Regions from separate parts of the Pantoea sp. R13S299 genome, predicted to be linked through region 2. Evidence: predicted binding sites of a transcription regulator. Region 2 holds the regulator's gene; each other region holds the start of a gene.
The links. The regulator LexA, encoded in region 2, represses DNA repair genes until DNA is damaged. The targets are predictions, from matches to a motif close to TNCTGTATGTACATACAGNA.
Positions count from the first base shown of each region.

Region 1: sulA (SOS-induced cell division inhibitor SulA) is a predicted target of LexA. The motif match lies at 4,539-4,558, and genes of this name have one in related genera.
Region 3: dinG (ATP-dependent DNA helicase DinG) is a predicted target of LexA. The motif match lies at 2,342-2,361, and genes of this name have one in related genera.

Region 1 is NZ_JBLYEF010000001.1:558,965-566,369, forward strand. It holds gene fabA (bifunctional 3-hydroxydecanoyl-ACP dehydratase/trans-2-decenoyl-ACP isomerase) at 1-55, opposite strand, end outside; gene ACN1CO_RS02675 (AAA family ATPase) at 124-1,992, opposite strand; gene matP (macrodomain Ter protein MatP) at 2,046-2,513, shown strand; gene ompA (porin OmpA) at 2,607-3,677, opposite strand; gene sulA (SOS-induced cell division inhibitor SulA) at 4,028-4,519, opposite strand; gene ACN1CO_RS02695 (TfoX/Sxy family DNA transformation protein) at 4,730-5,359, shown strand; gene yccS (YccS family putative transporter) at 5,356-7,405, opposite strand, start outside.
Region 2 is NZ_JBLYEF010000002.1:29,003-36,407, forward strand. It holds gene psiE (phosphate-starvation-inducible protein PsiE) at 1-112, shown strand, start outside; gene ubiC (chorismate lyase) at 199-711, shown strand; gene ubiA (4-hydroxybenzoate octaprenyltransferase) at 722-1,606, shown strand; gene plsB (glycerol-3-phosphate 1-O-acyltransferase PlsB) at 1,669-4,092, opposite strand; gene ACN1CO_RS11135 (diacylglycerol kinase) at 4,221-4,589, shown strand; gene lexA (transcriptional repressor LexA) at 4,695-5,309, shown strand; gene dinF (MATE family efflux transporter DinF) at 5,408-6,730, shown strand; gene ACN1CO_RS11150 (CsbD family protein) at 6,897-7,109, shown strand; gene zur (zinc uptake transcriptional repressor Zur) at 7,191-7,405, opposite strand, start outside.
Region 3 is NZ_JBLYEF010000001.1:405,515-412,919, forward strand. It holds gene ACN1CO_RS02010 (ABC transporter permease) at 1-130, shown strand, start outside; gene ACN1CO_RS02015 (MerR family transcriptional regulator) at 303-1,037, opposite strand; gene ACN1CO_RS02020 (helix-turn-helix domain-containing protein) at 1,187-1,750, shown strand; gene ACN1CO_RS02025 (N-acetyltransferase family protein) at 1,747-2,265, shown strand; gene dinG (ATP-dependent DNA helicase DinG) at 2,389-4,557, shown strand; gene ybiB (DNA-binding protein YbiB) at 4,584-5,552, shown strand; gene ACN1CO_RS02040 (M20 aminoacylase family protein) at 5,554-6,711, opposite strand; gene hutU (urocanate hydratase) at 6,899-7,405, opposite strand, start outside.

The DNA of each region.
Region 1 (7,405 bases), on a different contig from region 2:
CACGACCCGACAGAATCAGATCTTCTTTGGTATAGGATTCGCGTTTATCTACCATGTTTTCAATAAGCCTTGTTTTAGTGAATCACGAATATTAGCGAACAGTTGTACGCTGAGCAAATCGGATTAACGGTGGTTGAACCAGTTAAGCCAGCGCAGCGCCCAGGGACGTTGCGGACCGTCCGGCTGGTTGAACAGGCTAATGCGTTCCTGGATGGTATTCAGCAGGCAATCGCCCAGACCATCCTCGGTACTCCAGATTTTTCCAGTCAGCAGCGGCAGCGCTTCCTCAGCCTGGTCAATGGCCCAGATATGGAAGCGACCCTGCTCAACCGCACTCACAACCGCCTGATTCAGGCTGAGATGACGCACATTGCAGGCGGGAATAATCACACCCTGCTGGCCCGTCAGTTCGCGCTGATGGCAGATATCAAAGAAACCTTCAATCTTCTCATTCAGCCCGCCCACCGGTTGTACGTTACCGAACTGATCGACTGAGCCGGTCACGGCAATCTGCTGATTGATCGGCTGATTAGCCAGTGCACTGATTAAGGCACAGAGTTCAGCCAGCGAGGCGCTGTCACCATCCACCTCGGAATAGGATTGCTCAAACACCATTGAGGCCGAGAAGGGCAGTTGCTGGTCGAGTTCCAGCTCTGCAGTCAGGTAAGCCTGCATTATCATCATGCCCTTGGCGTGGATGTTACCGCCCAGCTCCGCTTTGCGCTCAATATCCATGAACTCACCATCGCCGGGATGGACCACGCAGCTGATGCGCGAGGGATCGCCCCAGGCGCGGGGATGACCAGGATATTCAACTACCGACAGACCATTAATCTGACCGACCACTTCACCTTCGGTTTCAATCAGGATCTGTCGCAGCAGGATTTCGTCACGCATTCGTTCGTTGAGATAATTCTCACGCCACAGGCGGGCTTCCAGCGCATCACGCAGCGCTTCAGCATTAAGTTCATCGCCCATCAGAGCTGACTCGCGCATCTGGCGTTGTAGCCAGCGAGGGCAGAGTGGCAGGGTATCCTGATCGCCGCTGTAACGGACCCCTTCTTTGATTAGCTCAGGCCAGAAGTCCTCTTCCGGCAGAGGCAGACCTGCCTGTTGCGCCAGTTCAGCATTCCAGCGACACCAGGCGAGCATGTCATCTTCATCCAGAATCTGAATGTTCTCTTCAAATTCAGTATAGATGGCCATTTCGTGAGCTTCAGGGTCGAGCTCCTGAAAATCTGCCAGCGCTTCCCGGTCGCCACACAGGACCAGGTTGAGGCTGAGTGGTAATGGAGGAATCGAGACAGGCAGCGGCCGGCGTTCATCCTGAGATGTCCACTCAACATAGCCTTGCTCAATACACTTTTTCAGGCGCAGCCAGAGAATCGGCTGTGTCATCAGACTACGCAGTGACAGCACCAGCGTACCGCCATTGGCGCGATGGATCAGGCCCGGTTCGAGCTGGATGCGATCTTTATACTGGCGCACGCAGCCAAATAATTGCTCCATTTCAGTCCATTCAGCAAAGTGAATACCACCCTGACTGGTGAACGGACGTTGAGGATCGGAGGGGGGCTGAAGCGTGACGTTGTCAGCCATGATATGGTAATCACCGCCGAACAGGGTGGTACTGTCTGCCATGACCCGCTGAGCGGCCTGGGTAATGAAGGTCAGATAGTCGCGATTCTCCTGGCTACGAACCAGCAGTAACGGGAAGCCTTGCGTCTGGTGGTGTAAATGCGCCAGTGCATTCAGCAACCGGGGCTGTACCGTTGCCAGAGCATCAGTTTCTTCATCAGCAATTCGGGAGAAAACGGATTGGTATTGCGCGCTATCCGGCTGTAAGGTCTGCCACGTAAGTTGGGTGCTGGTCAAAATAATCGCATTTGTCTGTATTAAGAAAAGCGAGATTATACAGGATTCACCCTTGTTAAGCACTGCTGACTTCCTGTTGAAGATGTGACGATGGCAGCATGTTTTTCGTTGCTGCATCCAGGAAAAAAGCTGTTATTCTTAGTTCGTTACGTGATCACGATGAGATTCCGATGAAATACCAGCAACTCGAAAATCTTGAATGTGGATGGAAGTGGAAATACCTGGTGAAAAAACATCGGGAAGGTGAACTGATCACGCGTCACCTTGAATTAAGCGCGGCGCAGGCGGCAGTCGATAAGCTGCTGGCGATGGAAAATAATCCGGTAACGGTCAATGAATGGATTGCAGAACATATTCATTCTGATCTTGATAACCGACTGAAGCAGACCATCCGTGCCCGGCGGAAACGCCATTTCAATGCTGAACATCAGCATACCCGTAAAAAATCGATCGACCTGGAGTATCTGGTCTGGCAACGACTGGCAGGTCTGGCGCAGCGACGCGGCTGCACGCTCTCTGAAACCATTGTTCAGCTGATAGAAGATGCAGAACGCAAAGAGAAATATGCGACTCAGATGTCGAGTCTGAAGCAGGATTTGCAGGCCATTCTGGGTAAATCGGGTTCAGAAAGCGAATAACCGGGCAGGGCAATAATACTCTTTATGCTCAAGTCCGGTTTTCTACCGGCATAAAAAAACCCCGCTTTAGCGGGGTTTTTTATTACGTTTAACTTAAGCCTGTGGCTGAGTTACAACGTCTTTGATGCCTTTAACATCGATTTCTACGCGACGGTCCGGAGACAGGCAGTCGATCAGGGCATTACGGCCTTTCACGCTGTCACAGGTGTTGCCGGTAACTGGGTTAGATTTACCCATGCCACGTGCAGAGATCTTGTTAGAAGGGATACCTTTAGATACCAGGTAATCTACGACTGACTGAGCACGTTTCTCAGACAGTTTCTGGTTGTACTGCTCTGAACCGATGCGATCGGTGAAGCCCAGTACGACAACGGAACCATCTTTAGGATCCATTGAGCTCAGCTGGCTGTACAGCTGATCCAGAGCCTGCTGGCCTTCTGGCTTCAGGGTAGATTTGTTGAAGGTGAACAGAACGTCAGACTTCAGAGTGAAACGCTTGGTTTCAACAACTGGAGCTGGTGCTGGAGCCGGAGCCGGAGCTGGTGCAGCGACATCATCCTGACCGAAGCGGTATGAAACGCCTACGCTCAGCATGCCGTTGTCTGGACGAGTACCAACGGTCTGTGCATCACCGATGTTGTTAACCCACTGGTAATCCAGACGGGTAGCCCAGTTTTTGGTCAGCGCATATTCAACACCAACAGCAGCCAGCGGAGAAACGCCGGTGTCGTGGTCGCTGATGCGGCCAGTAGTTGGGTTAGTCTGCGTTGCATCTGCACGCCATACCATGCCGCCCAGACGAGTATACACGTCCAGATCGTCATTGATTGGGTAGCTCAGTTTAGCAGCCAGCTGTACGCCCTGTGCTTTGAATGCGCCGTTAGTCACATTGCCTTTGTTAGGCATGCGGCCCAGCCAGTCATAGCCCATCTCGAAGCCCAGGTATGGGTTTGCCTGATAACCAACGAACGCACCTGCGCCCAGCTGGCTTTCATGAGTTGGACCGTCATTGTTCTCGTAACCGTTACCGTAGTAACCAGTGTCGTGATACTGAGACCAGCCCAGTTTAGCACCGGTGTACCAGGTGTTATCTTTCGGAGCGGCCTGCGCTACGGTAGCGAAGCCAGCCAGTGCCACTGCAATTGCGATAGCTGTCTTTTTCATTTTGCGCCTCGTTATCATCCAAATAGGCAATGAGCAAAAAGGTTGCTCTTGGTTTAAATCCTTCGCCGGGTCAAAACGCTCGCTTATGACTCTACCGCAAAAAACGGAGGTTATTGAGCACCCTGGCGAGCTAAAGTCTACAACGAGATTGGAAACTTACAAGTATGATGTGAGGCACTTCTGTAAAGAAACAGCGATTTATACATAATTTCTAACAATTAGAGTGGCCGTATTGTCGCGATAAAAAGGCCCAAAAACCCGCTAAACCATTGTCACAGCTCGAACTAACAGAATCAGTGGTTTAGCGGCGAGAGATAAGAAAAATAGCTTGGGAAACTTCTGATTTTTACTTAATGAAACAAATCCGACTGAATTTTTATGGAACTTTGCGGTCTGAGAGGCGCTTCCGATGTTCCGCTTGCCCGTAAAATCAAACCCAGCGCTTCGCCCTCAGCGGCCGCATTTTCGAGTTGACGTCGCTCATCTTCATCCAAATCGTATGGAATCCATGCCAGAACGACACTGTAATTTCCAGTTCGCAACGCCTTGACCATCGCTTCAACGGCATTCAGACGTTCAGAATCGGCGATATGCATACTTTTATCCAGTGGTAATCCCGATTCCTGCATCCAGGTGCGATTCAGTTTATGCGCTGGTGTTAACCACAACTGCCAGCGAGACTGCTGACTCAGCTGCTGCAATAAAGGCAACAGCATCATCTGCATCATACCAGGCTGCTCGCTGTAACGTAACTCAGTAATTCCACCACCCTGAGAGGCGGGAACGGAAGAGGACGCATAATGATGAGCATAGCGTGCATTATTAGGATGTTGTGTTCGCATAAGTTAATCACCAGCAGTGGACTGTATGAATATACAGTACTGTCATCCTGGATAAAGATCAACCCAAATTTCTGAAAACGCCTCGCAAAAACGCGACAAGGTTAGTTGAAGCACTATTTATTCATTGAACCCGCTGACGCTTTTTTCTATCTTCTAATTACCTGATACCCAAGGTAATTTACGAGATATTTCTTACATGGAGGTGGTGCAATGAAAAAGGTAAATCCGGTCGTAGAGCGCTCCAGAGCGCACCTGGCCCCGTTAGGAACCATAGAGTCCCGTACCCAGTTTGGTGGATACGCGCTGGCTGTTGAAAGTGTGGTTTTTGCCTTAATAAATAAAGACGAACTCTACCTGCGCGCCAGTGAACCTTTGCGGGAATACATCACCGATCGTCCGCTGCAACCCCTGATTTTTCGCAAGAGAGGCAAATTGGTGAGCCTCAATTATTTTCGGGTCGATGAAACATTATGGCGCGATCCTGACCATTTGCTGGCGCTCTCTGCGGCCTCGTTAGAGACGGCGCAGCTGGAGTTACGGGACAGACAATCCTCTCCACGATTGAAAGATCTGCCGAATCTCAGCGTTCGCATGGAGATGATGCTGTACGAGGCCGGTATCATGACCGTGAATCATCTCTATCAGATGGGGGCCAAACAGTGCTGGCTGAGGCTGAAAGCGATCAACCAGCATGTTGGGTTTCAGACACTGCTGGCGCTGCAGGGGGCGATCACAGGCCATCATGCCGCCGCGCTACCGCTGGCTACCCGGGCTGAGCTGAATGCGTGGTTCAAGCGCACACTTTTATCAAACCCTGAACTGAGAAGCAGCGAAGGCTAATCAGTAATGAGCGTGCGGCGCAGGCGAGCCACATCGGGCATCAAGGCGACCAGCAGACCGAGTTGCTGGAGCACCAGCGGCGCACGCGTATCCGCATCTGCAGCCAGCTGGCTGATGCGCTGAGCCAGTTGCTGGCGCATCGTCTCAACATGCTCATCGCTGACCACGTCCGTCTGGAGCACATCCTCAACGTAGCACACCGTATCATCCAGCAAAGTCAGTAACTCCGGCGCGGTAATTTTGTCACGGTGCGCGCCCAGCGCAGAAATGTAACTCAGGAATGAGTGGTTAGAGCAAAGCAGCTGAAAAGCCGATTCGCGTAGCTTCTGGCTGGTGCGACTTTCACTGCTCATATTTGAAACCACCGACGCCAGCTCAGCATCTGCATTGTGCGCATCCCGGCGGGCAATGCGATAGGCGAGACGGTTATCCTTGCCCTGATGATACTGTTCCATGATCGCGTCCAGATAACGACAGTTCGCTTTCAGGGTGCGTTCTGCCACCGCCGGTAACTGGCGAAAGCGCCAGTCAGGCCAGATAAACGCGACAGCCAGCCAGGCAAGGCCACAGCCGAGTAAGGTATCTACTACTCGTGGCAGGGCGACCTCAAAACCTTCCCCTAACAGGTTAAAGCAGAGCAGCACCAGCAGGGTGATAAACAGTGTGGCCTGCGCATACTGCACCTGCCTGAAAGCGAAAAACAGCACGCCAGCGATCACAATCAGGATTAACTGACCTTCAATGGAGGGCACCAGCCATAAAACCGGCAGACCGATTGCAATCCCTGCCAGCGTTCCGCCGATACGTAAGGCAAGCCGTCGCTGCGTGGCGTTATAGTTGGGCTGGCAAACAAACAGGCTGGTCAGCAGAATCCAGTATCCACGCTGCAGCCCGGTGATTTGAATGAAACCATAGCCAATACAGAGCACTACTGACATGCGAACCGCATGCCGGAACAGTGCCGAAGAGGGCGAGAGGTGACGACTGAAGCGCAGACGGATATCACTCCAGCCACTCAATCCTTCGCGTGACAGCAGATTATCACTGTGCTGAGGATCTTCACCGGCCAGCGTCTGTTCAGATTCAATGGAGGCGAGCTGAGCATCAATGGCGCGCAGGTTACGCAGCAGCCAGAACAAAGCACGGGTATGTGTCGCCTCAGGCTCATGCTGTTCCAGACGTTCTATCGCTTTCTGTAATCGTTCAAACGCGCGCTCAAAACGGCTGTCATGAACCCATCGTTCACGCATCAGAATGCAGTGGGCCAGTTGACGACAGGCCTGCGCCTGCATATTCAGCAGGCGCTGAAAGCGAAACAAAATTTCGTTATAGCGCCAGTCGCCGCGCAGCAGATGATATTGCAGATGGGAAGAGCTGGCCCGTTCGTGAATATCCTGCGCCACAAAGTAGTAGTGCAGACTGCGTCGGGTGCCGCGTGAGCCGCGATCGCCGCGCAGGCGACTCTGCAAAGTGGTCTTGGTCAGGTTGAGCTGCGCCACCAGCTGGCTGTTAACCATCGCCGCATCGATAAACGCCGCGTCATCCTGTTCGCCCGCATCCGGATCGAAGAGATTCGCTTTGGCATCAAGGTAACGCGCCAGTTGTGAAAAACTGCCGGCAAGCTGTTCCTGCACCGGCCGGACGGGGAACATCAGATGGCCCAGCAGCGTCAGCAGGTTGTACCATAGCGCGCCGACCAGCAGCAGCATCGGCTGCATATACCACTGGCTGAACAGTCCGATGCCGAGCATGGTATAGACCGCGATCAGCAGCGCACCGAAGGCGATGGTGGCGTAGCGCTGCCCCAGTGCACCCAGCAGAATAAAGCCCCAGGTCGAGATCGCCAGCCCGACAATAAAGGCAAAGGGATAAGGAAACAGTAACTCCACTGAAACCGAGGCGATGCAGAAGCAGAGCAGGGTAATCAGCAGGTTTTTCAGGCGACCGGCCAGGCGATCATCGAGATCGGCCAGCGCAGCCGCGACCACTCCCAGCGTTAAGGGAATCGTCCACTCAATCTGATGCAGCCACCAGGGAATGGCAGCG
Region 2 (7,405 bases):
GATCATCGTCGACCATAAAAATCCCTTCGATACGCTCTGCTACTCTGCGGCGATTCTGATTCTGGTGATCACCCTGTGGCTGGCAAACAGCAACCGGCTGAAACGCGAGTAATCCCCCTGCCGTCTGACACGACGGCAGGTGTTCGCATCGCTTCTCTGCGCTAAACTAGCGACCTGAAAATTATCGGGAGTGGTGCTATGTCGCAAGACGCACTCAGCTTATTACGTTCGCTCAACTGGCTTTCTCCGTCGCAGGGTACCCTTGCGCCGCCCTTGCTTGACTGGCTGATGGAGGAGGACTCAATGACGCGCCGTTTTGAACAGCATTGTCAGCGAGTCACAGTTCAGCCGCTGCGCGAAGGCTTTATCGATGCCAGCGAGTTGGGTGAGGAAAGGGCGCTGTTGCCAGACGATGAACGCTTCTGGTTGCGTGAAGTGCTGCTGTTCGGCGACGATCAGCCCTGGCTGGCGGGTCGCACTCTGGTGCCGGAAAGCACCCTCAATGGTCCAGAGGCGATGCTGCAACAGCTGGGCACCCGTCCTCTGGGTCGCTATCTCTTCTCCTCGTCGACGCTGACCCGCGATTTTATTGATCCGGGCCAGGTGGAGGGATTGTGGGGACGGCGTTCGCGCCTGCGTCTCTCCGGCAAACCGCTGCTGCTGACTGAACTGTTTTTACCGGCATCGCCGCTCTATCGCGATCTGGTCTGAGGATCCTGTGGTGCAAAATAGCTTAAGTATGAATAAGTGGCGGGCCTATGCTCGCCTGATGCGAATCGACAAACCCATCGGTACGCTACTGCTGATGTGGCCAACATTCTGGGCCTTATGGCTGGCTGACATGTCGATTCCGCCGCTGCCGGTGCTGGCGGTATTCGTGGCCGGGGTGATTGTGATGCGTGCGGCCGGTTGTGTGATCAACGACTACGCCGATCGCAAAGTCGATGGACATGTTGAGCGCACGAAGCACCGGCCACTGGCCAGCGGCGCAGTCAGTGCAAAAGAGGCTAAGCTGCTGTTCGTGATTCTGGCGCTGGTGGCGTTTGCGCTGGTGCTGACCATGAATCTGATGACGATTATGCTCTCCGTCGTGGGGCTGGCGCTGGCCTGGGTCTATCCCTTTATGAAGCGCTATACCCATCTGCCGCAGGTGGTGCTGGGGGCCGCGTTTGGCTGGGCGATTCCCATGGCCTGGTCCGCAGTTAGTGAGTCCTTACCTCTGGTCTGCTGGCTGGTCTTTATCGCGAACATCTGCTGGACGGTCGCTTATGACACTCAGTATGCGATGGTCGACAGGGACGATGATCTGAAGATTGGCGTGAAATCGACGGCGATTTTGTTTGGCCGTTTCGACAAGCTGATCATTGGTCTGCTGCAGCTGGCGACGCTGCTGCTGATGGCGCTGGTGGGGATGATGCTGCATCTGAATGGAGCCTTCTACTGGACGCTGCTGCTGGCGGCTGCGCTGTTTGTTTATCAGCAGAAGCTGATCGCCGGGCGCGAACGCCAGCCCTGTTTCCAGGCTTTCCTGAATAATAACTACGTCGGGATGGTGCTGTTCCTGGGCATACTGATGAACACGCCGCCGTTCAGTCAGCTGTTCTGATAGAGCGTTTTGGGCATAAAAAAGGCGACCTCATGAGGTCGCCTTTTTACTATGCGCGGGGGTCAGTCGTGCGCCACCGCGGTTTCAATCGTCATGCGGACATCGCTGGTGACCAGGTCAGCCAGGATATGCCAGGTCGCCAGAGTCTGCGCGACATCGGCATCACCGCTGTCGCTGATATATCCTTCATCGCGCAGCGTCAGTACCAGCGAGGTAAAGACTGCTTTGTCGAAGAACTCCGGCGCATTGATCCCGTGCAGCACCGACAGACGCTGTGCCAGCGTCCGGCTCTCTTTCTCCAGCGTGCCACGGTTAATCGTCGGCTTGGCGCTGAGAATCGAGAAGGTAATGGCATAACGCTGCAGCGTTTCGCGCACACCGGCAGCCAGCAGCTGCAGCGTACGATAGCGCGCTGCGGTAAAGCGCAACTCACCGGCTTCGAAGGTAATCAGGCCCTGACGCGCCAGCTCCTGACTCACATCAGTCAGCAGTTGTGGCAGCTCATCGGTCTGCCAGCGCAGGAACAGTTCACTCTTCAGCATCGGATAGATCAGGCTCACCTGACGCAGCAGTTCTGCTTCGGTCAGCGTCTGATGCTGCTGAACAATGGCGGCAATCAGCGACGGCATTACCAGCATGTGATGAATGTTGTTGCGATAGTAGGTCATCAGCACGGCCTGCTCACGCGGCAGAATGATGATGTCGCCAATGCTGTCCTTTTCACTCTCAAACTTATTCATACCCAGGGCGTGATCCAGCAGCGCTTCTGCGGAAAGATCGGGTACGGTCGCGTTTGGCGAATAAGGCACATTGCGCAGCAGCTGGGTATAGCACTCCAGCTGTTCAATCAACTGTTCACGGGTTAGTGAGCGCTGACGTGACGCCAGCAGCGCCGTCACACAGAGGTTCATGGCGTTGGCCGCGCCCGCTTCATTGATACGCACCATCAGGCTGGCCGCGATATCATTGACGGTCGGCGTTAACCAGCTCGGACGCTGCGGCTCAATCGGATCGATCGCATCGCGCCATTCCGGCACCCGTTTGTTGAGATAGTTGACCAGCGGCAGCGGCTCGCCAAAGTTAACGTAACCCTGGCCGAGATTGCGCAACTTGCGTAAGCCGCGCACCATCTGCATGAAGCCCTCTTTCTCTTTTGCCGCACCGCGCAGTTCTTTGGCGTACGTACCCACTTCCATCACATGCTCATAGCCAATGTAGATCGGCACCAGCGTGATTGGACGATTGCCGCCGCGCAGCATCGCCTGCAGCGTCATGGCTAAAGTGCCGGTTTTAGGGTCCAGCAGGCGACCGGTACGTGAACGGCCCCCTTCAACAAAGTATTCAACCGAATAGCCGCGGGTGAACAGCTCGCCGAGATATTCGCGGAATACCGTGGCGTAGAGCTTATTGCCTTTAAAGGTACGACGAATAAAGAAGGCGCCCAGACGACGGAAAATCGGGCCGGCTGGCCAGAAGTTGAGATTGATACCGGCTGCAATGTGCGGCGGCACCAGACCCTGATGATAGAGCACATAGGAGAGCAGCAGATAATCCATGTGGCTGCGATGGCAGGGCACATAGACAATCTCGTGGCCATCCTGCGCCAGCTGACGAACCTTTTCGCCGCCATTGACGTTGATGCCCTGATAGAGACGACTCCAGAGCCAGCCCATGACACGGTCGGTGACGCGAATGGCTTCGTAGGAGAAGTTTGCAGCGATCTCCTCCATCATCTCGACGGCATTCTGCTGCGCTTTCTCATGAGAGATTTTCTTGCTGCGTGCTTCATCTTCGACGGCTTTTTCAATCGCTTTGGATTGCAGCAGACGATTAAACAGATCCTGACGCGCCGGTAAACGCGGGCCAATCGCCGCCAGTCGCTGACGGGCAAAATGGATGCGTGCCACACGAGCCAGCTTCTGAGCAATCGACTTATCGGTACCGTGCTCCGTGGCCATGCGGCGCAGCGAGACGGTTGGCGAGAAGCGGACGAAACTGTCGCGTCCATGCCAGATCACGGCAAAGAACTTCTGCACGCCGTTCAGCAACCGCAGATGTGGCGTGGGTTCGCCCTGGACTTCACGTCCTGGTGCGCGGCCAAACATCACGGTGACCGGCAGCATCTGAATATCGAGCTTAGGGTTATTGCGATGCAGGTCCAGGTAATCGTGAAAAATTTTCACCGATTCCACGCTGGGCACAAAATAGGGGAAGACGCGCGGGCCATCATGGATAAACACGTGGCGCGGCAGCAGTGAACCATCAATCTCCAGCGGAGAAAGCGGGTCGGGCAGATGATGCCGCAGACACTGTGCGCGTAAAGTCAGTAAGTCGGCCTTCGAATCGTAAGGCAAAACATACATAATAGGTCGGGTCGGATCCAGACCATGTTCAGACACGGGATCGGCCGGAATGGCCTTACTTTTTACCAAAAACGACAGTGGTAAATTAAGCAATTTGTAATAGAGTTTACGCCAACCTGACATAGACAACATGAAGCCTCTTGTTAGCAAAGCGCCGCAAGCATAGCAGAAAGTGCAGCGAAGATCTGTGGTGGTGCCAATTGCACGCAGCCCAGACATTGACGTCAATCCGATGAAAGGGTTCTCACATCATGGCAAATAATGCCACCGGACTTATCAGAATAGTAAAAGCCGCAGGTTACTCATGGCAGGGACTGCGCGCCGCCTGGCAACATGAAGCGGCGTTTCGCCAGGAAGCACTGGCTGCGCTGGCCGCTATTATTATCGCGTGCTGGCTGGATGTCGATGTGATCTCCCGCATCCTGATGATTGGCGCGGTGGTACTGGTCGTCATTGTCGAAATCCTCAATAGCGCCATTGAAGCGGTGGTTGACCGTATTGGTCAGGAGCACCATCCCCTGGCGGGCCGGGCAAAAGACATGGGCTCGGCGGCGGTGCTGATCAGCATCATACTGGCCCTGTTTGTCTGGGTCGCGCTGCTCTGGACACATTTGCGATAAGCCTTCCACAACGCGCCTCAGGGCGCGTTTTCACTGACAATCGGTTTCCATTTCACCAATACCTGTATATACTCACAGCGACTGTATAAACAACCAGGGGGCGGGATGAAAGCATTAACCAGCAGGCAGCAGCAGGTCTATGACCTGATTCGCGACCATATTTCTTCAACAGGCATGCCGCCTACGCGTGCAGAGATTGCCGCGCAGCTGGGCTTCCGCTCGCCGAATGCGGCAGAAGAGCATCTGAAAGCGCTGGCGCGTAAAGGCGTCATCGAGATCGTTTCCGGTGCATCGCGCGGTATTCGTCTGTTAATGGAAGAAGAAGTTTCAGAAGGGCTACCGCTGATTGGCCGGGTTGCTGCCGGTGAGCCGATCATGGCGCAGGAACATATCGAAACCCACTACAAAGTGGATCCGGGCCTGTTCAAGCCTTCTGCCGACTTCCTGCTGCGCGTCAGCGGAATGTCGATGAAAGATATCGGGATTATGGACGGCGACCTGCTCGCAGTACATAAAACCCAGGATGTGCGCAATGGCCAGGTTGTCGTTGCCCGCATTGATGATGAAGTGACCGTTAAACGCTGGAAAAAGCAGGGTGCTATCGTGCATCTTCTGCCGGAAAACAGCGATTTCGACCCGATTGTTGTCGATACCCGTGCACAGTCGCTGACCATTGAAGGTCTGGCGGTTGGCGTGGTCCGTAACGGCGAGTGGCTCTGATTCTGAGGGCTGCGTGCATTCGCCTTTTCTGATGCTATTCTGTCTGCCCTAATTTTGTCGCCTGCTTAACTGCAGCGACACTGAGCACGGAACGGCGAATGCGCTTTATCACGGCAACGGATAAAAATCTCTGGCGGCTTGCGCTGCCGATGATCCTTTCAAATATCACCGTTCCTTTACTGGGAGTGGTCGATACTGCAGTTATTGGTCATCTCGACAGCCCTGTCTATCTTGGCGGGGTTGCGGTCGGGACCACAGTGACCAGTTTCCTCTTTATGCTGCTGCTTTTCCTTCGAATGAGTACCACTGGCCTGACGGCTCAGGCGTTTGGTGCGGGTGATAAAACCGCTCTGGCACGCGCGCTGACGCAGCCGCTGATTATTGCGCTGCTGGCTGGTGTACTGTTCATCGCTTTACGTTATCCCATTATTCAGCTGGCGACCCATCTGGTTGGCGGCAATCCTGATGTTCTGGAACAGGCGGCGCTGTTTATTCAGATTCGCTGGCTCAGTGCGCCTGCCACCCTGGCAAACCTGGTGATTCTGGGCTGGCTGCTGGGCGTGCAGTATGCGCGCGCGCCGGTGATCCTGCTGGTGGTGGGCAATCTGGTTAACATCGTGCTCGATCTCTGGCTGGTGATGGGGCTGCACTGGGGTGTTGCGGGTGCGGCAACCGCCACGGCGCTGGCGGAGTACATCACGCTGGTCGTCGGCGGCATCATGGTCTGGCGGGTGTTAAAGCTGCGCGGTATTACGTTAAGCCTGCTGAAACAGAGCTGGCGCGGTGACAGCGGTCGGCTGCTGCGACTGAACCGGGATATCATGCTGCGCTCTCTGATGCTGCAGCTCTGTTTCGCCTCGCTGACGGTGCTAGGCGCGCGGCTGGGTCCGGATGTGGTGGCGGTTAACGCGGTATTACTGATGTTCATTACCTTTACGGCCTACGCGCTGGATGGCTTTGCCTACGCGGTTGAAGCGTTTGCCGGTGAAGCGCATGGCGCAAAAGATGGCAGTAAATTGCAGCACGTCTGGCACTCCGCCTGTCGGCAGGCAGTGGTGGTGGCGCTGTTTTTCTCACTGATCTATGCCATTTTTGGCCCGCAGATCGTTACCCTGCTGACCTCTCTTCAGTCACTCCAGCAGACTGCTGACCGCTACCTGGTCTGGCAAATAATCATGCCGCTGATCGGCGTCTGGTGTTATCTGCTGGATGGGATGTTCATCGGGGCGACGCGCGGACGCGAGATGCGTAACAGCATGGTCGTGGCGGCGGCAGGCTATTTTCTGACGCTGCTCAGCGTACCTGTGCTGGGCAACCACGGCCTGTGGCTGGCGGTGACGGTTTTCCTGGCGCTGCGCGGCCTGTCACTGTGGCTCATCTGGCGTAAGCACTGGCGTCAGAACAGCTGGTTTGACGCCTGATCCTGCGGGGGCCGATTCAGGGCGATACAGATTATTCCGTATTATTCCGCGGTTATTAAATTAGCTACTACAATTAACTTTAAGCAGCGCAGTTAACCAGCGCTTTATATCGTTATTTTGTTAAGTAGCAAGATAATAATTAAACCCCGAGAATTGGAGGTCTGCCATGAATAAAGACGAAGCGAGCGGCAACTGGAAGCAGTTCAAAGGCAAAATGAAAGAGAAATGGGGCAAGCTGACCGACGATGATATGCAGGTTATCGAAGGTAAACGCGATCAGCTGGTCGGTAAAATCCAGGAACGTTACGGTTATGCGAAAGATGAAGCAGAGCGCGAAGTAACGGACTGGGAAGGTAAGAACAAAGATCACCGCTGGTAATCAGGGACTCTGATAATCAGCTTAATGCCTTCCGGTGCGCCCGCACCGGCACAGGGATGAAAATGCACAAGGATGTGCAGATTACCCGCGTTTTCCCCGCTTTTTACCCTCATCCTGATGATCGTGTTCGCAGCTTTCATGATGCGTACAGGCTTCAACCGCAGCACAACTTTCACATAAACCATGCGCTTCAATCACGCTGTGGCGTAACGCAAACTGCGCTTCACCCGCCAGCGTTGCGATAATCTTCTCCACGCCCTGCGCCTGCTTTTCTGTAACGGCGGCACAGCGATCAC
Region 3 (7,405 bases), on a different contig from region 2:
TATCGGCTTAAGCGGCTTTAATACAGCCTATGTGATTCAGGGAGCACTGCTGGTGGCGCTGCTGGCGATAGTCAGCGATCGCCTGTTTGAGCGCCTTCAGCGCGGGTTCAGCGTGAGTGAACGATCATAGAGTATCCGACCAGCATCAGACCGCTGGTGCCGCCGGCCGCCATAATAAAAAACAGCGTGGCGAAAAAGGCTTTTTTGACATTCATGGTGAAAACCTGAGCTCGTTAACAGTGAGGCGGGGATAATAGCGCGCGCAAGGCAGAAGGCAAAGTGCCCGGCGTGCGTTTTTGTTATCAGCCGGGTTCATGCAACCGCACGGCATAACCCTGTTCCTGCCAGTGTGACAGCTGTTCCTGCTGGCGAAGGGTCAGTTTTTTACCGGTAAAGACAAACATATTCATGCCAGGGAAGAGTTCAGGACGCGGCAGATCCAGCGGTTCAGCCAGTACATCAATTCGCCAGCCATGTTGCGACAGACGCCAGCCTTCCAGCCAGATGCGGGTTCGATCGTCGATACCCCAGCCAATAATCAGCGCATCTTTGCCTGATTTTTTCCGACTGCCGGTCAGGCAGAAGGCGACATAGTCGATCAGCAAGCCATCGAGCAGACTGCACATCGTGCGGGCGGTGTTCTGGTCCAGACTGAGCTTCTGGCGCACCGGCATGAAAACGTGATCAATCAATGCATCAATCGGATGTTCGCGACCAATCGCGGCAATTTTATTACGAAGTTTAGACGGTCTGACGTGACGCAGTACGCTGATCAGCTCATCCTGCAGGGTGGTCCAGCCGTCATGGGCATCCACATCGCCACCTTCCAGCAATGCTTTAACTTTACCGACCGGCACGCCGCTTTCAATCCAGCGCATGATCTCTTCAATACGCTGAACATCTTCTTCGTCAAACTGACGATGTCCGCCTTCGGTGCGTTGCGGCTTCAGTAAGCCATAACGACGCTGCCAGGCGCGCAGGGTGACTGGGTTTATGCCACAGCGCTCGGCGACATCACCGATACTGTATAAGGTCATAAATTCCTCTTTCGATTAGTCTGAATGCAATTACCATAACGAAGCAGACTAAGTTGTACAATACATTTCTCAATGTACAACTTGACTGATACGCCCTTTCTCAGCTATATCTCATTTAAGAGAATATTTCCCATATATGAGAAAATGCAATGTCGGAGTTGAATACTGAGCAACGACTGGCGGTGAGGCTGGCAGAATTACGCCTGCAACGCGGCTGGTCACTGGATGAACTTTCTGTCGCTACCGGCATCAGCCGCGCGTCATTATCGCGTATTGAGCGAAGCGAGACCAGCCCTACTGCTGCACTGCTTAACCGCCTCTGTGCGGCCTACGGATTAACGATGTCGCGCCTGCTGAGTGAAGTGGAGGAGGAGTCCAGTCTGCTGGTCACAGAGCAGCAGCAGCCGGTGTGGCAGGATGAGGCCAGCGGATTTATCCGCCGCAATATTTCACCACCCGCACTTCATTTTAGATGCGAACTGGTTGAGGGCAAGTTACGCCCTGGTGCGCGTATCGATTACGATGCGCCACCCATTCATGGACTGGAGCAGCATATCTGGCTGTGCGAGGGTGGACTCACCATCACGATGGGGTCTCAGGCGTGGACGTTGCAGCCAGGCGACTGCTTACGTTTTCATCTGATCGGAAAATCGGCTTTTGAGGCGCACCTGACCGACGGCGCGCGCTATTTACTGGTGGTGGCGAAACCATGATTGAGTACGCAACACTCAGCGCGACACAGGCGCAACAGCATCTGGGCGAACTGACCCACGTTCTGCAGGGTTGTGTGGCAGACGGGGCCAGCATTGGTTTTATTGATGCTGAAGACATTGAGGTGATGACACTATTCTGGCAGCAGTGGATCGCCAGCATCACCGGCGGCGACAGCGAATTACTGGTCGCGCGTCAGCAGGGGCGCATCGTGGCGACGGTCATTATCAATCGCAGCGTCATGCCCAACGGCCGCCACCGGGCGGAGATCAGCAAGCTGCTGGTGCATCCGCAGGCGCGCCGTCAGGGCATCGCCCGTGAACTGATGCAGCGTGCTGAGCAGCGGGCGCACGAGCAGGGCAAAACCCTGCTGGTGCTGGATACGCGCAGCGGCGATGTCGCCAGCGATCTCTACCTTTCGCTGGGCTGGCAGGTGGCGGGATCGATCCCGTTTTATGCCGAATCCACCGCCGGCGTACTGGATGCCACCACCGTGATGTACAAAGTGCTGACGTAAATCACCGCCGCCGGACACTGACTGAAATTTACGATGGCGCACGAAAAATTCGGCGTGAAAGCTGACGCCGCCGGGATACTGTGTAAAAATACAGGTCAGTTTTTCGGTGTGGTAAAGCAAATCATGGCCCTGACAGCCGCAGTAAAAAGCCAGATAGCGCAATGGTATAAAGCGCTTCAGGAGCAGGTGCCTGATTTCATCCCGCGTGCGCCGCAGCGCCAGATGATTGCCGAAGTGGCAAAATGTCTGGCGGGCGACGATTCGCGCCATCTGGCGGTTGAAGCACCGACCGGCGTGGGCAAAACCCTCTCTTATCTGATCCCGGGCATCGCGGCCAGCCGCGCCCAGGAAAAGCAGCTGGTGATCAGCACCGCCAACGTGGCGCTGCAGGATCAAATCTTCACCAAAGATCTGCCGCTGCTGAAGAAAATCATCCCCGATCTCACTTTTACCGCTGCCTTTGGCCGCGGGCGCTATGTCTGTCCGCGCAATCTGGCGGCGATGGCGGCCGACGCCGATCAGCAGGGCGATCTGCTGCTCTATCTCGACGATGACGCGGTCAGCAGCACCAAAGAAGAACAGACGCAGTGTGGCCGCTTACAGAAATCGCTGGATCGCTACCAGTGGGATGGCCTGCGCGATCACAGCGAGGAGAACGTCAGCGACAGCCTGTGGCAGCGCCTTTCTACCGACAAAGCGAGCTGCCTCGGCTCGCACTGTCACTGGTATCGTGAATGCCCGTTCTTTGTGGCGCGACGCGAAATAGAACAGGTGGATGTGGTGGTCGCGAACCATGCGCTGGTGATGGCGGCGATGGAAAACGAGTCGGTCCTGCCACCGGCTAAAAACCTGATGCTGGTGCTCGATGAAGGGCATCATCTGCCGGAAGTGGCTCGCGATGCGCTGGAGATGAGCGCCGACATCACGCCAGGGTGGAGCAGCCTGCAACTCGACCTGTTTATCAAGCTGGTTGAGAGCATCATGACGCAGATGCGGCCAAAATCGCCGCCGCCGCTGGCTAATCCCGAGCGACTGAAGGCGCACTGCGATGAGCTGCGTGAACTGCTGAACATCACTGCGCAGGCGCTGAATCCGCTGCTGCCGCCGCATAACCAGCCGGGAGAATTTCGCTTTGTGCTCGGTGCGCTGCCGCAGGAGCTGCTGGAACTCTGTGCCCGGCTGTTCAAACTCAGCGACGCGCTGCGCGGCCTGAGCGAAGGCCTGATTAATGCGCTTAGCGAGCAGACCGGCAAAGTCGATCTGGTGCGTCTGCATCGCAATCTGCTACAGCTCAATCGCCAGTTTGGCTGGTTCGAATCGGTCAGCAAGCTGTGGCGGCTGGCAGCAATGGAAAAAGCCTCTGGCGCGCCTGTGTCGAAGTGGATCACCCGCGAGCTGCGTGAAGGTCAGGCGCATCTGCTTTTCCACTGCGCCGGGATCCGCGTCAGCGATCAGCTGGAGAAGATGCTGTGGCGCAAAATCCCGCATGTGGTGGTGACCTCCGCCACGCTGCGATCGCTCAACAGCTTCAATCGTCTGCAGGAGATGTCGGGACTCAGCGAGAAAGCAGGCGACCGTTTTGTGGCGCTCGACTCGCCGTTTAACCACGTGGAGCAGGGCAAGCTGGTGATCCCGCAGATGCGCTTCGAGCCGCTGATGACGCATGAAGCGGAGCACATCGCCGAGATGGCCGGTTTCTTCCGCCAGCAAATGGCGGAGAAAAAGCATAAAGGCGTGCTGGTGCTGTTTGCCAGCAACCGGGCGATGCAGCAGTTTGTCGCCTGTCTGCCCGACCTGCGGCTCTCCATGCTGGTGCAGGGCGATCAGCCGCGCAGCCGCCTGGTGGACCTGCATCGTCAGCGCGTCACTAAAGGGGAAACCAGCGTGCTGATTGGCCTGCAGTCCTTTGCTGAGGGGCTGGACCTGAAAGGCGATCTGCTGAGTCAGGTGCATATTCATAAAATCGCTTTTCCCCCGGTAGACAGTCCGGTAATTTTGACCGAAGGCGAGTGGCTGAAAAGCCTGAAGCGCTATCCGTTTGAGGTGCAGAGTTTACCCAGCGCCTCATTCACCCTGATTCAACAGGTCGGACGCCTGATTCGCAGCCATCAATGTTATGGCGAAATCGTGATTTATGACCGCCGTCTGCTGAGCAAATCTTACGGCAGCCGGTTATTAGCCGCGTTGCCGATCTTCCCGATTGAGCAGCCCGAAACGCCAGAGCCGGAAGCGATACCGGCCGCTGTGGTGCCCAAAAACACGGTGCGTAAACGACGTCCCACGCGGCGCTGAGCCGCGCACTTAACCGGAAGCGAGTGATGGAACTGAATAAAATCATTAAAGAGATTGGTCGCGGTAAAAATCATGCCCGCGACATCGATTTTGATACGGCGGTGGCGCTCTATGGCGCGATGCTGGCGGGCGAAGTGCAGGACCTGGAGCTGGGCGGCATCCTGATTGCGCTGCGTATCAAAGGCGAAGGCGAAGAAGAGATGCGCGGCTTTTATCAGGCGATGCAGGCGCAGATGATGCAACTGCGTGCGCCAGAAAACCGGCCGATGCCGGTGGTGATCCCCAGCTACAATGGTGCACGCCGCCAGGGCAATCTGACGCCGTTGCTGGCGCTGCTGCTGGTGAAACTCGGCTTCCCGGTGCTGGTGCACGGCGTCAGCGACGATGCGACGCGCATCACCAGTGAAGCCGTGTTTGCCGCGCTGGGCATTGTGCCTGTTACGACCGCTGAGGCGGCGCAGGCGAAACTCGATCAGGGCGAGCTGGCCTTTGTCACTATCGATCACCTCTGTCCGCCGATGGCGAAACAGCTGTCGCTGCGCTGGCGGATGGGCGTCCGTAATAGCGCACACACGCTGGCAAAACTGGCAACGCCGTTTGCAGAGCGTGCGGCGCTGCGGCTGTCGAGCGTGTCGCATCCGGAGTATGTGCCGCGCGTCGCGAAATTCTTCAGTGACATCGATGCGCCAGCCATATTGCTCAATGGCACCGAAGGGGAAGTCTATGCCAATCCGCAGCGCTGCCCGGCAATCAGCATGATTCAGGGCGCAGGTGCAGAAGCGGAAGTGTGGGTGGAGCGTCAGCCCGAAGTGGCGGTTGAACTGCCGGCAGACAAGACGGCAGAGGCGACTGCGCGCTGGATTGAAGAGGTGCTGAATCAGCAGCGTCCGGTGCCTGCGTCACTGCGACTGCAGCTCGCCTGCTGCCTGCGCGCCAGCGGCCAGTGCGACTCGCTGGCGGCGGCAGAGCAGCAGATCCTCGCCGCCGGTTACTGACTCAGGCGGCTGGCAGCGCCTGTTCAACCAGGTTCTGCCAGAAACGGATGCCAATCGGCAGCAACGCGTCGTTGAAGTCATAGCGGGCGTTGTGCAGCGGCGCGGAGGGCGTTTCACCATCTGCGCCCAGCCAGAAGTAAGCGCCAGGGCAGGCTTCCATCATGCAGGCAAAATCTTCTGATGCCATTGATGGATTGACCTGCCAGTGAACCTGTTCTGCCCCCAGCGTTGCCAGCGCCACGTCGCGCACCTGCTCAGCCGGGGCCGCATGGTTAGCCGTAACCGGATAGCCCGGCAGCCAGTCAATCTCACCGCTGACGCCAAACGGACGCGGCAGGGTCGCCACAAACTCATCAATCAGCCCACGCACTTTTTCGCGCACGCAGGTCTGCAGACATCGCACCGTACCGCGCAACACAATCTGTTCCGGGATGACGTTGATCGCTTCACCACCGTGAATCTGTGTCACGCTGACCACCGCTGAAGCCAGCGGCGAGAGCCGACGAGACGGAATGGTCTGCAGTGCCAGAATCAGCTCGGCGGCCACCACCATCGGATCGGCACCGCTTTCCGGCATCGCCGCGTGGCAGCTTTTGCCGTGCAGCGTAATTTCAAACGAATCCAGCGACGCCATCATCGCGCCAGGGTTAACCGCCAGTGAGCCCAGCGGCAGTCCCGGCCAGTTGTGCATGGCGTAAATCGCATCCATCGGGAAGCGCTGGAACAATCCCTCTTCCACCATTTTGCGCGCACCGCCCAGATTCTCCTCGGCAGGCTGAAAAATGAAATGCACCGTGCCGCTGAACTCGCGCGTGGCGGCCAGCTGTCGGGCGGCGGCCAGCAGAATGGCGCTGTGACCATCATGTCCGCAGGCGTGCATCACGCCAGGCGTCGCGGAGCGCCATTCGGCGTCACCTTTCTCCGTAATCGGCAGCGCATCCATATCCGCACGCAGGCCGATAACAGGACCGGGACCGTTTTCCAGCGTGCCGATAACCCCGGTGCCCGCCAGACCACGAAACACCTGCAATCCCGCCCGCGCTAACTCTTCCGCGATAAACTGGCTGGTTTGCTGTTCCTGATAACCTAATTCGGGCTGGCGATGAAAATCACGGCGCCAGCGCAGGGCATCTTCAAGCAGGGCAGGGGAAAGGGTCATGCAGAGTCGCGCTCCATACAGAATGAGAAGATTTCACTTTAGTGATCGGGTGGCGCGGCGTCTATCGCCGTCAGGACTAAATAGAGCTATAGGCTAAATCAAAATGGAATAAGTAATAAGGAAGTGATTTCAGAAGGGGCTGAGAATGGAAAAGCGGAGCGAGCCGAAGCTCGCCCCGTTGAGTGGTTTATTTCTGCATCGGCAGGTTCAGGCCATGCTCTGCCGCGCAATGCTGCGCCAGCTCATAACCTGCATCGGCGTGACGCATCACACCGGTGGCCGGGTCATTCCATAATACCCGGCTCAGACGCGCATCGGCCTCTTTGCTGCCGTCACAGACAATCACCACGCCCGAGTGCTGCGAGAAGCCCATGCCGACACCGCCGCCATGATGCAGGCTGACCCAGGTCGCGCCACCTGCCGTATTCAGCAGTGCGTTGAGCAGCGGCCAGTCAGAAACCGCATCCGAGCCATCTTTCATCGCTTCGGTCTCACGGTTTGGTGAGGCGACTGAACCACAGTCAAGATGGTCACGGCCAATGACTACCGGCGCTTTCAGCTCGCCGTTTCGCACCATTTCGTTGAATGCCAGACCGGCAAGATGTCGCTCACCCAGTCCCAGCCAGCAGATACGTGCCGGCAGGCCCTGGAAGGCGATGCGCTCCTGCGCCATATCAAGCCAGCGATGCAGCGT